One region of the Pantoea sp. X-Soil-MYKO-1289 genome, then DNA from elsewhere that is predicted to be linked to it. Evidence: predicted binding sites of a transcription regulator. Region 1 holds the regulator's gene; each other region holds the start of a gene.

What was found. The regulator LexA, encoded in region 1, represses DNA repair genes until DNA is damaged. The targets are predictions, from matches to a motif close to TNCTGTATGTACATACAGNA.
Region 2: a site for LexA is predicted at 2,378-2,397, ahead of dinG (ATP-dependent DNA helicase DinG). Genes of this name have one in related genera too.
Region 3: a site for LexA is predicted at 1,302-1,321, ahead of AC6I7Z_RS06990 (DNA translocase FtsK 4TM domain-containing protein). Genes of this name have one in related genera too.
Region 4: a site for LexA is predicted at 2,469-2,488, ahead of AC6I7Z_RS20540 (YebG family protein). Genes of this name have one in related genera too.

The regions. Positions count from the first base shown of each region.
Region 1 covers NZ_AP036004.1:3,733,971-3,737,705, forward strand. The annotation lists gene dinF (MATE family efflux transporter DinF) at 81-1,403, opposite strand; gene lexA (transcriptional repressor LexA) at 1,534-2,148, opposite strand; gene AC6I7Z_RS17810 (diacylglycerol kinase) at 2,255-2,623, opposite strand; gene plsB (glycerol-3-phosphate 1-O-acyltransferase PlsB) at 2,752-3,735, shown strand, end outside.
Region 2 covers NZ_AP036004.1:1,376,553-1,380,287, forward strand. The annotation lists gene AC6I7Z_RS06595 (helix-turn-helix domain-containing protein) at 1-7, shown strand, start outside; gene AC6I7Z_RS06600 (GNAT family N-acetyltransferase) at 4-531, shown strand; gene AC6I7Z_RS06605 (GNAT family N-acetyltransferase) at 528-995, shown strand; gene AC6I7Z_RS06610 (histidine-type phosphatase) at 980-2,239, opposite strand; gene dinG (ATP-dependent DNA helicase DinG) at 2,423-3,735, shown strand, end outside.
Region 3 covers NZ_AP036004.1:1,457,171-1,460,905, reverse strand. The annotation lists gene AC6I7Z_RS06990 (DNA translocase FtsK 4TM domain-containing protein) at 1-1,240, opposite strand, end outside; gene lrp (leucine-responsive transcriptional regulator Lrp) at 1,360-1,854, opposite strand; gene trxB (thioredoxin-disulfide reductase) at 2,383-3,351, shown strand; gene cydD (heme ABC transporter permease/ATP-binding protein CydD) at 3,488-3,735, shown strand, end outside.
Region 4 covers NZ_AP036005.1:240,115-243,849, reverse strand. The annotation lists gene proP (glycine betaine/L-proline transporter ProP) at 1-1,265, shown strand, start outside; gene AC6I7Z_RS20545 (cupin domain-containing protein) at 1,427-1,765, shown strand; gene AC6I7Z_RS20540 (YebG family protein) at 2,113-2,454, opposite strand; gene AC6I7Z_RS20535 (SIR2 family protein) at 2,560-3,354, opposite strand; gene AC6I7Z_RS20530 (non-canonical purine NTP pyrophosphatase) at 3,351-3,735, opposite strand, start outside.

The DNA of each region.
Region 1 (3,735 bases):
TAGACGAATCGGCAACCGGCGCATAAATACAGAATAATCCGTCAGGCGCAGCGTGTTACGGCTGCCGCTGCGCGCGCAAATTAACTTTGAAACCAGCGTTTTAAGCGCCATTCACGCCGCCAGATCAGCCAAAGCGAAACGCCGCGTAGCGCAAGAAAAACCGTGACCGCCAGCCATAAACCGTGATTGCCTAGCCAGGGGAGAGTCAGCAATGTCAGGAAATAGCCCAGCGCGGCCATCGCCATACTGTTGCGCATTTCGCGTCCGCGCGTCGCGCCGATAAACAGGCCGTCCAGCAGATAGCACCATACGCCCGCCAGCGGCAGAACGATCTGCCAGATAAGATAGCGATCGACCAGCTGCCGCAGCGACTCCAGCGAGGTCAGCATCGACACGATAGCGTCGCCGCTCGCCGCGTAAATAAGCGCAAAGGCGAGCGCGACCATGCCCGCCTGTCGGCAGGCGGCGCGCCACACCGACAGCAGTCGTTTGCCGTCGCGCGCGCCATAGGCCTCGCCGGAGACGGCTTCCACCGCGTAGGCGAAGCCGTCGAGCGCATAGGCGGTAAAGGTGATGAACATCAGCAGCACGGCATTAGCGGCGACAATTTCCGACCCCAGTCGCGCGCCGATAAGCGTCAGCGAGGCAAAGCAGAGCTGCAGCAGCAGCGAGCGCAGCATAATGTCGCGATTGAGGCGCAGCAGGCGGCTGATATCGCCGCGCCAGCTCTCTTTCAACATCGCTATCGAGATGCCGCGTAGCTTCAGTACGCGCCACACCATCGCCAGTCCGACCGCCAGCGTAACATATTCCGCCAGCGCCGTGGCGCTCGCCGCCCCTGCCACGCCCCACTTCAGCCCGAGCACCAGCCAGAGATCGAGCAGAATATTGACCGCGTTGCCCACCACCAGCAGCACGACCGGCGCGCGGGCGTACTGCACGCCCAGCAGCCAGCCGAGGATCACCATATTCGCCAGCGTCGCCGGCGCGCTGAGCCAGCGGATATTAATAAAGATCGCGGCCTGCTCCTGCACCTGCGGATCGCCGCCCGCCAGCCGACCTGTCAGCGCGCTGAGCGGCTCGCGCAGCAGGATAAACAGCAGGCCCGCAAGCAGCGCCATCAGTAGCGGCTGCGTCAGGGCGCGCGCCAGCGCCTGCGTATCCCGCGCGCCAAAGGCCTGCGCGGTAATGCCGGTGGTGCTCATGCGCAGAAAGAGTAAAAGCATAAAGACGAAGCTGGTCGCGGTCGCGCCAATCGCTACGCCGCCAAGGTAAACCGGACTGTCGAGATGGCCGATAACGGCAGTGTCCACCAGGCCAAGCAGCGGCACGGTGATATTGGAGAGGATCATCGGCAGCGCCAGCCGCCAGAGTTGTCGGTCGTCAGCAGAGAAGAGACGCATCAGCCGGTCCATGCCTGAAAACGTTAAAAGAAGCGAGGCGGCCCCGGCGCGACGTTAGCCGCAGGAGACGCGTGAAAAGATTAGCGTACAGACGCCTGACGAAGGGATGCAGGCGTCTGAAGGCCAGCGGTCAGAGCCACTCGCCGTTGCGCACCACGCCTACCGCCAGACCTTCAACGGTCAGCGACTGCGTGCGGGTGTCGACGATAATCGGCTCGAAGTCGTTGTTTTCCGGCAGCAGATGAACCACGGTGCCCTGCTTTTTCCAGCGCTTTACCGTGACTTCGTCATCAATGCGCGCCACGACGACCTGACCGTTACGTACATCCTGCGTTTTATGCACAGCCAGCAGATCGCCATCCATAATGCCGATATCTTTCATCGACATACCGGCGACGCGCAGCAGGAAGTCAGCAGAGGGCTTGAACAGGTCGGGATCGACTTTGTAGTGCGTTTCAATGTGTTCCTGCGCCAGCAGCGGCTCGCCGGCGGCGACGCGGCCGATTAACGGCAGTCCGTTGGACTCTTCCTCTTCCATCAGCAGGCGAATGCCGCGTGATGCGCCGGAAACGATCTCGATAACGCCTTTACGCGCCAGCGCTTTGAGGTGTTCTTCGGCGGCGTTGGGGGAACGGAACCCCAGCTGCGAGGCGATCTCCGCACGCGTTGGCGGCATGCCCGTCTGGTTGATATGGTCGCGAATCAGGTCATAAACCTGTTGCTGCCTGGTGGTTAATGCTTTCATCCCGCCCCCTGGTTGTTTATACAGTCGCTGTGAGTATATACAGGTATTGGCGAAATGAAAACCAAAACCCAGGGAAATAACAGCCATTTGGGTAATTCTGGAAAGGCTATCGCAAATGGGTCCAGAGCAGCGCGACCCAGACAAACAGCGCCAGTATGATAGTGAGCAAGACGGCGGCGGATCCCATATCTTTCGCCCGCCCCGCCAGCGGATGACGCTCCTGGCCGATGCGGTCGACCACCGCTTCAATCGCGCTGTTGAGGATCTCGACGATGATCACCAGCACCACCGATCCGATCATCAGGATGCGCGCCACGGTGTCGACATCCAGCCAGCAGGCGATGACGATCGCGACGATGGCGGCCGTAGCTTCCTGACGAAACGCGGCTTCATGCTGCCAGGCGGCGCGCAGCCCCTGCCACGAGTAGCCTGCCGCTTTTACAATCCTGAGTAAACCGGTGGTATTACTTGCCATTGCGAGGGAACCCTTTTAGTTGTTTGACGTCAATGTCTGGGCCAGGTGCGTTTGGCACCACCACAGATCTTCGCAGCACTTTCTGATATGCTTGCGGCGCTTTGCTAACAAGAGGCTTCATGTTGTCTATGTCAGGTTGGCGTAAACTTTATTATAAATTGTTGAATTTACCACTTTCTATTCTGGTAAAAACGAAGGCTATTCCGGGCGATCCCGTTTCCGAACATGGACTCGATCCGACGCGGCCGATTATGTACGTGCTGCCATACGATTCCAAGGCGGATTTGCTGACGCTGCGCCAGCAGTGTCTGAAGCATAATTTGCCCGATCCGCTGTCGCCGCTGGAAATCGACGGCGCGCTGCTGCCGCGCCACGTGTTTATCCACGACGGTCCGCGCGTATTCCCCCATTTCGGGCCGAATACGGAATCGGTGAAGATTTTCCACGAGTACCTCGATCTGCACCGCAGCAATCCTCAGCTCGATATCCAGATGCTGCCGGTATCGGTGATGTTCGGGCGCGCGCCTGGCCGCGAGGTTCAGGGCGACGATGCGCCACACCTGCGCGAGCTTAACGGGGTTGAAAAGTTCTTCGCTATTATCTGGCACGGCCGCGACAGCTTTGTGCGCTTTTCCCCCACCGTTTCGCTGCGCTGGATGGCGACGCAGCATGGCACCGACAAATCGATCGCGCAGAAACTGGCGCGCGTGGCGCGCATTCATTTCGCGCGCCAGCGTTTAGCCGCGGTCGGCCCGCGTCTGCCGGCGCGTCAGGATCTCTTCAACAAGCTGCTGCAGTCCAAGGCGATTGAAAAAGCGGTGGAAGAAGAGGCGCGCAGTAAAAAGCTTTCCCATGAGAAGGCGCAGCAGAACGCCGTCGAAATGATGGAGGAGATCGCCGCCGACTTCTCCTATGAGGCGATCCGCGTTACCGATCGCGTGATGGGCTGGCTGTGGAGCCGTCTCTATCAGGGCATCAACGTCAACGGCGGCGAACGCGTGCGCCAGCTGGCGGAAGATGGCCACGAGATCGTCTATGTGCCCTGCCATCGCAGCCATATGGATTACCTGCTGCTCTCCTACGTGCTTTATCACCAGGGGCTGGTGCCGCCG
Region 2 (3,735 bases), 2.4 Mb from region 1:
ACCATGACAACTTATGAATGGCTTGACGCCGATCGGGCGCGTATCGAGCAGGACTTTCTCAGCGATCTGCTGCAGGCGTGCGTCGCGGACGGCGCCAGCATCGGCTTTACCGATCCGCAGGACCGCGCGACGATAGCGCGTTTCTGGCAGCAACGCGCAGCCAGCCTCGCCGAGGGCGAGAACGAACTCATCGTTGCGCGCCAGCACGAGCGGGTGGTCGGCACGCTCACCCTGAGCGCCGCCGTGATGCCCAACGGCCGCCATCGCGCGGAGATAAACAAGCTGCTGGTGCATCCCGCCGCTCGCCGTCAGGGCATCGCGCGCCAGCTGATGCGGCTGGCCGAGCAGCGCGCGCAGGCGCTGGGCAAAACGCTGCTGGTGCTGGACACCCGCAGCGGCGACGTCGCCACGCAGCTCTATCTTTCGCTCGGCTGGCAGATTGCCGGCTCGATTCCAGGCTACGCCGAATCGATCGCGGGCGAGCTGGAGGCGACGACGGTAATGTTTAAGCCGCTGAAGCCCCTGCCATGATCCAGGTCGCGCGTGAAGATGCGGATCATCCCGACGCTCGCTGGCTGCTGGATCGGCTTTCCGACACCCTGGCGCAGTTAACCGGCAGCAGCGGCCGTGCCCGTTTTGATGCGGCGGAAATGGCGATGCCGGGACGCTGCTTCGCCGTGGCCCGGAATGCGCAGCGGCAGCCGGTTGGATGCGGCGCCTTTCGCCCGCTGCAGCCCGGCGTGGCTGAGCTTAAACGCATGTTCGCGCTGCCCGGAAGCCAGGGCGCTGGCGCGGCGCTGCTGCACTTCCTTGAGCAGCAGGCGCTGCTGGCGGGATATCGCCAGCTGTGGCTGGAGACGCGCCGCGTCAACGCGCGCGCGCTGGCGTTTTACGCACGCCACGGCTTTCAGCCTATTGCCGCATTCGGACCTTATGCCGCAATGCCGCAGGCGCAATGTCTGGGCAAACGGCTGGATGGTCAGGGCAGCGCATAGCTGACCGGCGTCACCGCCCGCGGGTCAATCTGCTGGCTTAGCGTGCGAACGGCACGCGCCAGCGGGCAGAGGGTGCCCACCGGCGTCACACGGCATCCCGCCTGCCGCCACTCCTCGCGCAGCAGCGGATGCGCGGCGTCGATCGGCTGCAAACGGCGCAGGTCATCCAGGCTTTGCGCCTGAAAATAGACGCGCAGAAAGCGTTCACCGCTGGCGTTGTCGCGCCAGCGCTCCAGCACAAGAGCGCCGCCGGGCGGGATATTGCCGCGCGCGTAGCCGGGCAGCGTCCAGCTAAAGCCCATCAGAGTACGCACCATCGCGATATTGGTGTCGTGAGCCACCAGCAGCAGCCAGCGCGCATGTGGCGCGGCGTCGCGGCTTTCCGCTGCCTCCAGCATAGCGTTGAGCAGAATCGAGCCGCGCTTTTGCGCGCTGTAGAGCACGTCGTTGCTGAGGTCGTAGTTCGCCGTCAGCAGCGGGAGAATGGCGGTGATCTGCGCCGAGCGGGTGATATGGCCCCAGGCGATCTGGCTGAGCGGCAGGTTCTCGCTCCAGCCGAGGCGCAGCGTTTCCGCCATGCTCGCCATCACGCTCAGGCCGGCGATATAGGCGTGGCCGCCTTTGCTCTGGCGGATCTGCCACGGCTGATCGAACAGCGCGCACTGGGCGTCCGAGAGACACACCGCCTGCTTCAGCGCCTGAACGGCGGGCTGTAGCGCCCGCTGCCGCGCGGCCAGATCGCCCGCCTTCGCCGCGACCGCCGCCCGCTGCCGCGCAGGATCGGTCGCCGTTGCGGCGAAGGCGTCGGTCTGGAACAGCGGATCGGCTTCATCTGCCACGTGATGCACCGGCACGCCGCAGCCGGGAAAGGCGCCGTCCACCAGCGCTTCGGCGGTGGCGCGGGTGCGCTGCAGCGGGCTGGCGCGCACGTAGATATCCTGCGGCTGCGGGCAGCCGGCCGTCAGCAGGCCGAGCTGACGATAATGTTCGCCCTCCCAGCGCCCTTTATTGACCACCGCCGCATAGCCGTGGCCCGTCAGCTCGCCGTCGCGCGTGCTCCATACCGTCCAGGGACGCTGCGTGGCGGCCTCGATCTCTTTGCGGTTGCCCGGCGTGGGCGGACGCACGCCGTGGCGGCTCAGCTCCACCACCTGCTCCAGCTGATAGGTCGGCTGCGCGGCGGCCTGCGCCATCCAGAGCAGCAGGGCGCAGAGAGCGGCAAAGGCGCGGTGGGGAAAAATCATCTCTTCTTCCTTATGAGAACGGCGGTGATGCGACACCATAGCGCTGAAGCCCGGCCGCTGGCTACGGCAAGATTTTTCCGCTGCGCAATTCTTCGAGACGGCGCGAAAAAATGCGCCTCAAAGCTGACGCTGGCGGATTACTGTGTAAAAATACAGGCCATTTTCACCCGGCGGTAAACGACTATGGCCCTGACAGCAGCAATAAAAAGCCAGATAGCGCAGTGGTATAAGGCGCTACAGCAGCAGGTGCCGGACTTTATTCCCCGCGCGCCGCAGCGCCAGATGATCGCCGAAGTGGCGAAGTGCCTGGCGGGCGACGACGCGCGCCATCTGGCGATTGAGGCGCCGACCGGCGTCGGCAAAACCCTCTCTTACCTGATCCCCGGCATCGCGGCGAGCCGCGCCGAAGAGAAGACCCTGATCGTCAGCACCGCCAACGTGGCGCTGCAGGATCAGATCTTTACCAAAGATCTGCCTCTGCTGAAAAAGATCATTCCCGATCTTACCTTTACCGCCGCCTTCGGGCGCGGTCGCTACGTCTGTCCGCGCAATCTGGCGGCGCTGGCGGCCAGCGACGACCAGCAGGGCGATCTGCTGCTCTATCTTGACGACGAGGCGGTAAGCAGCACTCAGGAGGAGCAGACGCAGTGCGGCCGACTGGAGAAGGCGCTCGGCAGCTACGCCTGGGACGGACTGCGCGACCACAGCGAAGAGAATATCAGCGACAGCCTGTGGCAGCGCCTCTCGACCGACAAAGCGAGCTGTCTCGGCGCGCACTGCCGCTGGTATCGCGAATGTCCCTTTTTCGTCGCCCGTCGTGAAATCGAGCAGGTGGATGTCGTGGTGGCTAACCATGCGCTAGTGATGGCGGCGATGGAGAACGAGTCGGTGCTGCCGCCGCCGAAGCACCTGATGCTGGTGCTGGACGAAGGCCACCATCTGCCGGAGGTGGCGCGCGACGCGCTGGAGATGAGCGCCGACATCACGCCCGGCTGGAGCAGCCTGCAGCTCGATCTCTTCGTGCGGCTGGTAGAGGGCATTATGACGCAGATGCGCCCGAAATCGCCGCCGCCGCTCAGCAACCCCGAGCGTCTCAAGGCGCACTGCGAGGAACTGCGCGAGCTGCTGACGACGCTGAGCCAGGCGCTCAATCCGCTGCTGCCCGCCGACAACCAGCCGGGCGAGTTTCGCTTTGTGCTCGGCGAGCTGCCTGAAGAGCTGCTGGCCCTCTGCGCGCGCCTGTTCAAGCTGAGCGACGCGCTGCGCGGCCTGGCGGAAGGACTGATCAACGCCCTCAGCGAACAGACCGGCAGCGTCGATCTGATGCGTTTGCACCGCAATCTGCTGCAGCTTAACCGCCAGTTCGGCTGGTTCGAATCAGTCAGCAAGCTGTGGCGGCTGGCGGCAATGCCGAAAGCGTCGGGCGCGCCGGTGTCGAAGTGGATCACGCGCGAGCTGCGCGACGGCCAGGCGCATCTGCTGTTTCACTGCGCCGG
Region 3 (3,735 bases), 2.3 Mb from region 1:
CAGCGGCAGCGGCGCTCGCCGTTGCGGTCATATCGGCGTCGCGCCAGTTGCCCATCTGCGGACCTTCGTCCTCTTCCCAGCCGGTAAAGGCGGGCGCGGCAGGCTCTTGCGGCATCTCAAAACGGTAGCGCGGCGGCTCGACGGGCGCTGCGGGCTGCTCGGTCGCTGGCGCAAAGGCGCTGGCGGGCTGCTGAGGCGCGGAGAAGGCGTTAGGCGTCGAAGCCTGTACGGCGGTCGGAGTCTGTACGGCCGCAGCCGCTACAGGCGCGGCGGACGTTGCAGCAGGCGCGGAGAATGTCGGCGTCGCTGGCGAACTACCCGCTTCTGGCGTAGCCGGAGCAGGCGTAACGGCCGGTACCGCATTCGTCGCCGAAGCGGCGGCAGTCGGCGCTGGCGACGCGGCAGCGGCAACGCCTGCGGCCTGGGCGGCGGACGTCAGCGCGGCGTCCGTCGCCGCAGCGGCTTTCGCCAGCAGCGGATCGGCGGCATCAGGCGCAGCCTGAGCGGCCGGCGCGCGCGGCGCGGCAAGCAGCACATCCTCTTCATCCTGCGCGGCCGCCTCAAAGCGCGGCGCGACGTCAGCGTCGATCTCGTCCTCGTCTTCCTGCCACGGCTCGTCGCGGCGCGAACGGTTGCTGGCGAACGTCAGCACGCCCATTACTACGCCGCCGATGCGCTCGGCGATGGTCAGCCATGACCAGCCGGTATAGAGCGTAATGCCCGCCGCCCAGACGCAGAGCAGCGCCAGCGTGCCGGTAGCCGGCGAGAACCAGGGCGCAATGGCGTTGCTCACCAGGCTGCCGATAACGCCGCCGGAGGCGAAATACCAGATATCGTCGGCGTTGAGCGCGGCCAGGCCGCAGGTGGTCACTACCAGCGCCAGCACGCCGATCAGGCGCAGGCCGATAGCGAAATAGTCGATGTAGTCCTGCTGATCGCGCTGGCGAAAGGCGATCCAGCAGAGTCCGACGATCACCGGCGGAATGGCGTAGGCCATTACGCCGAAGCTAAACAGCAGCGTATCCGCCAGCCAGGCCCCCACGCCGCCGCCGAGATTATGAATCGGCTCATGCCAGGCGGTTTGCGACCAGCTCGGATCGGAAGGATTGAAGCTGACGAGCGAGACCATCAGATAGACGGCGAAAAGCGAGACGAGAATAAGCAACGCTTCCAGCAGACGACGCCCACTGCTCAGCGGTTTTAACGAAACTTCTTTGTCTTCTGTGTATTCCTGGCTCAAGAGAACTCTCCAGGTGCCTGTAAATTATGAAGGCAACAGCGTCGGGCAAGCCCGACGCTGGTCCTGTATGAATTCACAGGAGTGTATCGAAATATCGCAGGTTTTGCACCTGCGCTGCGTTATCGGGTTTTGATCACCAGCCGATTACTCTGTTTGACCTCTTCCATCACCACGTAAGTGCGGGTGTCGTTGACCCCCGGCAGGCGCAGCAGGGTTTCGCCAAGCAGCTTACGGTAGGCGGACATATCCGGCACGCGCGTCTTCAGCAGGTAGTCGAAGTCGCCGGAAACCAGGTGACACTCTTGAGTTTCCTCAAGTTTTTGCACAGCGGCGTTAAACTGTTCAAACACATCCGGCGCGCCACGATTCAGAGTAATCTCAACAAAAACCAGCAGCGATGCATCGAGATAGTGCGGGTTAAGCTGCGCGGTATAGCCAAGAATAAAACCCTGACGTTCCAGACGACGCACACGCTCAAGACATGGCGTAGGCGATAATCCTACGCGTTTGGAAAGCTCTACGTTGGAAATACGACCATCTTTCTGAAGCTCATTCAGAATATTTCTGTCGATCCTGTCGAGATCTTTTCCGGGGCGTTTCTTATTGTCTACCATTATTATTGTCTCTCTTAATTCCTTCCCTTTACCTGCCACGCCCTGGAAACGTTCACTGTTCAAGGCATTAGTGAAGCGAAGAATCAAAGCCTGTGCGCTGTCGCGCATCCATCCGCATGACGCATGTTGTCTGTCCACATCATGCGTCATTACCTATGCCAGGCTGTAATTTATCGGGAATAAAGGGGCAAAACGAGGAACGAAACCCTGTTTTGACTCTCTCCTTCTTCTTCGCTTCTGCCATTGTTTTCGCAAAAGCGCAGGCGATTGTCAAAGTAAAAAGACCAAATTCAGGACAAGATGCCAGACAGACTGCTGGGTAACTGTTTTTAAATGAGAATTTTTGTACTTTTGCACCAGTAAAAACCGATTATTGCCCCCTTTTAGCGCAGCCGACGTGCAGAACCCGCCGTTATCGTCTACGCCGTTTGCAGCTATCGGCAACAAAATTCCTCAGCCCTTTTTTTGCCACGGTAAATTCCCTACAATCCCAGGTCATGTTGTCAGCCGAATGAAACTGAGGATCATATGAGTACGGCCAAACACAGTAAATTGCTCATTCTGGGCTCAGGCCCAGCGGGTTATACCGCAGCGGTCTATGCTGCTCGCGCTAACCTGAATCCGGTGCTGATCACCGGCCTCGAAAAAGGCGGTCAGCTGACCACCACCACCGAGGTAGAGAACTGGCCCGGCGACCCGCACGATCTCACTGGTCCCTCGCTGATGGAGCGCATGCATGAGCATGCCGAAAAATTCAACACGGAAATCATTTTCGACCATATTCACACCGTCGATCTGCAGAACCGTCCGTTCCGTCTTATCGGCGACAGCGCCGAATACACCGCTGACGCGCTGATTATCGCGACCGGCGCTTCGGCGCGCTATCTGGGCCTGCCTTCCGAAGAGGCGTTTAAAGGCAAAGGCGTTTCCGCCTGCGCCACCTGCGACGGCTTCTTTTACCGCAACCAGAAAGTCGCGGTGATCGGCGGCGGCAATACCGCGGTGGAAGAGGCGCTCTATCTGGCGAACATCGCGGCGGAAGTGCACCTGATTCACCGTCGCGACAGCTTCCGCGCGGAGAAAATCCTGATCGATCGCCTGATGGAAAAAGTGCGCAGCGGCAATATCGTGCTGCACACCGATCGCACGCTGGAAGAGGTGGTTGGCGACCAGATGGGCGTGACCGGCCTGACGCTGCGCTCGACGCTGAACGAAGCGGAGACCGAGTCGCTGGAAGTGGCGGGTCTGTTCGTCGCCATCGGCCATAGCCCGAATACGGCGATCTTCGAAGGCCAGCTGGCGCTGGAGAACGGCTATATCAAGGTTCAGTCCGGCCTGCACGGCAACGCTACCCAGACCAGCATCCCCGGCGTGTTCGCCGCAGGCGACGTGATGGACCATATCTATCGCCAGGCGATCACCTCTGCCGGCACCGGCTGTATGGCCGCGCTGGACGCCGAGCGCTATCTCGACGGTCTGGTTAAAAACGATCGGTGAGTTGTTAATTAGCTGATCTTACTTATTCGGGGCGACTGTTTTTCAGTCGCCTTTTTTTATGCCGCCGTGCTAGATTCAGGCGCCTGAAAGCTACCTTCTTATTCTTTCCTGGATATCGATAACGCTACGGTCTCGCATGAACAAAACCCGGCAACAGGAACTGACCCGCTGGCTGCGCCAGCAACGCGCTTACGGCGGCCGCTGGCTGCGGTTGACCTCGCTGTTTGGGCTGGCGAGCGCGCTGGTGATTATTGCCCAGGCCTGGCTGCTCGCCTTTTTGCTGCAGGCGCTGATTGTCGAACAGCGGCCGCGCGCTGACCTGCTTCTCCCCTTCGCCCTTTTGCTGCTTTGCTTTGCGCTGCGCGCGCTGCTTAACTATGCGCG
Region 4 (3,735 bases), on a different replicon from region 1:
AGGTCTTTTTCGCCAACGCCAGCAATACCGCTCAGCTCATCGCGGCCTTCGGCACCTTCGCCGCCGCCTTCCTGGTGCGCCCTATCGGCGGACTGGTGTTCGGCCCGCTCGGCGATCGCATCGGCCGACAGAAAGTGCTGGCGATGACCATGATCATGATGTCGATCGGCACCTTTTGCATCGGCCTGATCCCCTCTTACGCCAGCATCGGCATTCTGGCGCCGATATTGCTGCTGGTCGCGCGACTGGTGCAGGGATTCTCCACCGGCGGCGAATATGGCGGCGCGGCGACCTTTATCGCCGAATACTCCACCGATAACCGTCGCGGCTTTATGGGTAGCTTTCTCGAGTTCGGCACCCTCGGCGGCTATCTGCTGGGCGCAGGCTTCGTCACCGCGCTGACCTCGGTGCTGCCGGAGCAGACCATGCTCGACTGGGGCTGGCGCGTTCCCTTCTTCGTCGCCGCGCCGCTTGGCCTGTTCGGCCTCTATGTGCGGCTCAAGCTGGAAGAGACCCCGGCGTTCCAGCAGCATATGGAGAAGCAGGAGGCACTTGAGCACAGCAAACCGGCGATGACGGTGGTGCAGATGCTGAAGAAGTATCACAAGCCGATGCTGAAATGTATTGGTCTGGTGCTGCTGTTTAACGTCTCCAACTACATGCTGACCTCCTATATGCCGAGCTATCTGACCGGCATCCTCGGCATGGGCGAGCTGAGCAGCCTGCTGCTGATTATGGTGGTGATGTTCGTGATGATGCCGCTGACGCTGTTCTGGGGACACTGGGCCGATCGCCTTGGCCGTCGCCCGGTCATCGGCAGCGGCGCGATTGGCCTGATCCTGCTGGCGATCCCCTGCATGATGCTGGTGACGTCGGGCAATATGTGGCTTGTGTTCGCCGGACTGATTGTGCTGGGCGCGCTGCATACCTGCTTCAGCGGCTCGATGCCCGCCACCCTGCCGGCGCTGTTTGTTACCGACATCCGCTACAGCGCGCTGGCTATCGGCTTTAACCTCTCCGTGTCGCTGTTCGGCGGCACCACGCCGTTGATTACCGCCTGGCTGGTGGATACCACGCATAACCTGATGATGCCCGCCTACTACCTGATGGGCGCAGGCGTGATTGGCCTGATCACCGTGCTGACGCTGCACGAATCGGCGCGTAAACCGCTGCGCGGCTCCTCGCCTGCGGTAGCCAGCGAGGCCGAGGCGCACCGTCTGATTAAAAAGCTGCGTTCGCGCAATAAAGCGCGTCCGGCGCAGTAACCAGGTCATCGCTTCACTATAAAAAACCCGCCAGCGGCGGGTTTTCTTTTATCCAGGGTATGAAAAGCGAGCATCAGAAACAAGATGATTGAAAAGACGTGTTTTTTTGCCGGCAGAATCGTTATGGTATCGGTTCCATAACGCGGATAAGGAAGATCAACATGGTATCGAAAGAGAATGCCGAACACTATTTCTGGGGCGACAAATGCGAGGGCTGGACACTGCTGCAGCGGCAGGATCTCACGATCATCCACGAGCGGATGCCCGCCGGTACAGCGGAGATTCGTCACTATCATGCCCAGAGTCGGCAATTCTTTTTTGTACTGCGCGGCACGCTCTGTATGGAGCTAGAAGGCGAGCGTCACCTGCTTAACGCTCATGAGGGTCTGGAAATCCCTCCCGAAGCGAAGCATCAGGCCCGTAACGACAGCGACAGCGAGGTCGAATTTCTGGTGATCTCGCACCCCACCACGCGCGGCGATCGTACCGACCTGCCCTAAGCTTTTTGATCTACGCCGAGGTAACGCTTTAGCGCTGTATGCAGGTTTTTTGATCCAGAACAATCCGCGCCTCGCAGCCTTCTGTCAATTTGTGTCAACGGTTCCGGTAACCGCACATCTAATGGAGGCAGGCTGATGACGAGTAAATTAGGTTTAACGGCAGGTTTAGTGGTGTGGCTGGTCTATGTGGCGTGGATGGCAAGCTACTATTTCGGCACCTTCTCTCTGTTCGCTCACTGACGCGCAAAAGCCTGCGGATCAGGGGCGCCTGACTGCCGAGGCTACTCATATACGAAAATGCGCCGCAGGCAAAAGCGCTGCGGCGCGTCTTTGATATCAGGATAACGTTAAGCGGCCTTAACGGCGCGCACTTTCTTGGTTTGAGCGACGTCGCCTTCGGCGCTCTGATCAGCGCCTTCTGCGGCGCGCACGTTTTTCGCCGCGTCAGCCGCATCCGGAAGTTTGCTGGTGCGCAGGATATGCTGAATCGCATCTTTCTGCTCTGCAAGCAACAGGCCGAGCGTTTCCGCCTGAGACTCATCCATATCGGGCTGATGCTGCGCTAACCAGTCGGTAAAGGCCTCCGCCATGTCGAGCATCTTGTCGTAGGCATCCGCCTCTTTTTTGCTGGCAAACGTCATTTTCTCTTCACCCTTCTTGACGACTACGTATTTAATTTCGACAGCCATTTTTGCCTCTCCGATACTGTTAATATATACAGTATATCCCTCATACGGACAGATTGCATCCTTTTTTCAACGCTATCGCCACGCCAGGTGAAATGAAATTTTGCCTTATGAAATCAATTCATTAAGAAAGTCCGCCAGCGCTTTGCGCGGGTCGTCCTCTTCCGACACGATCATTTCGATTCCCCACTGCCCCAGCACTTCGCGCGCCACCGGATTATTGCGGTTGGTGAAGAGATATGACTTCGGCCGCGCGGTCGCCAGGCCGGTTCTGCCCCACATTTTCGTCAGGCGGTAGAACAGCAGGCGGATATTAAAATCGCTGATGCTGTAGCCGACGAACAGCACCGAATTGCCCATCACGTCGTGGGTCAGTTTGATATCGAGCGGCGAGTCGAAATAGAGGCGTTCAAAATAGCTGCTTTCATCCAGCACGATAGAGGTGTCGTCGTCGAAATCGCCGTGCAGTTTGATGATATGTCGCTTGTCCTCGGTGAGCGCCACCAGATCCGCCGCGTTGGCGACTTTGCTATAGGGCACGCCGTGCGCCTCATGCGCCGCTTCCAGCCAGCGGTCATAGTTGGTGGTATAGATGCGGCTAAAGTTGCCCTGCGTAATCATGGTATGAATTTCTGACGACCGGACATCAATGTCCGGGCGATGCCACTCGCGATCCATCCAGCTGCGCAGCGGCCCCAGCGACCCTTTCTTCTGCTTGTAGTATTCCGCCAGCGAAAGATGGGTGCCGTAGGTGTTGAAGATTTTCGGATCGTAGCCCAGCTCGTTCGCCAGATGAGCGATCAGCTCATGCCACTCCGGCAGCCCCAGATTGCGCGAGATGCCGGCGCCGGCGAAGAGGATCAGCTTGCCAGAGTCATAGGCGCGTTTCAGTTCAGGTTTCATGCCACTCCTCGGGCGGTTTTCAGAAATTCAGCGAAGCGATCGAGCGCCAGCTTACGCATCGAGATCTCATTTTTCAGCTCGCCCATCTCGGCGAAAGTCTGGCTATAACCTTCCGGGATAAACACGCAGTCCCACTGAAACTCACGTGGCCCGACGGGTCTGGCGGCAATGGTGCCGCGCACTTCGCCATGAAACTGATACATTTTGCGTCCGTCGCAGTAGCCCAGCACGGTTTTCGCCGTCACCGCCTGGCTGTCGAGCCCCTGCACCAGCTTGGCGAAACGCTCCGCCTCCAGCCGGTTCCAGAAGATGCGCGTCAGCCCGGCTGGCAGACCGTTTAGCCCATCGAGATAGAGACCGGTATGTTCGACAAACAGCGGG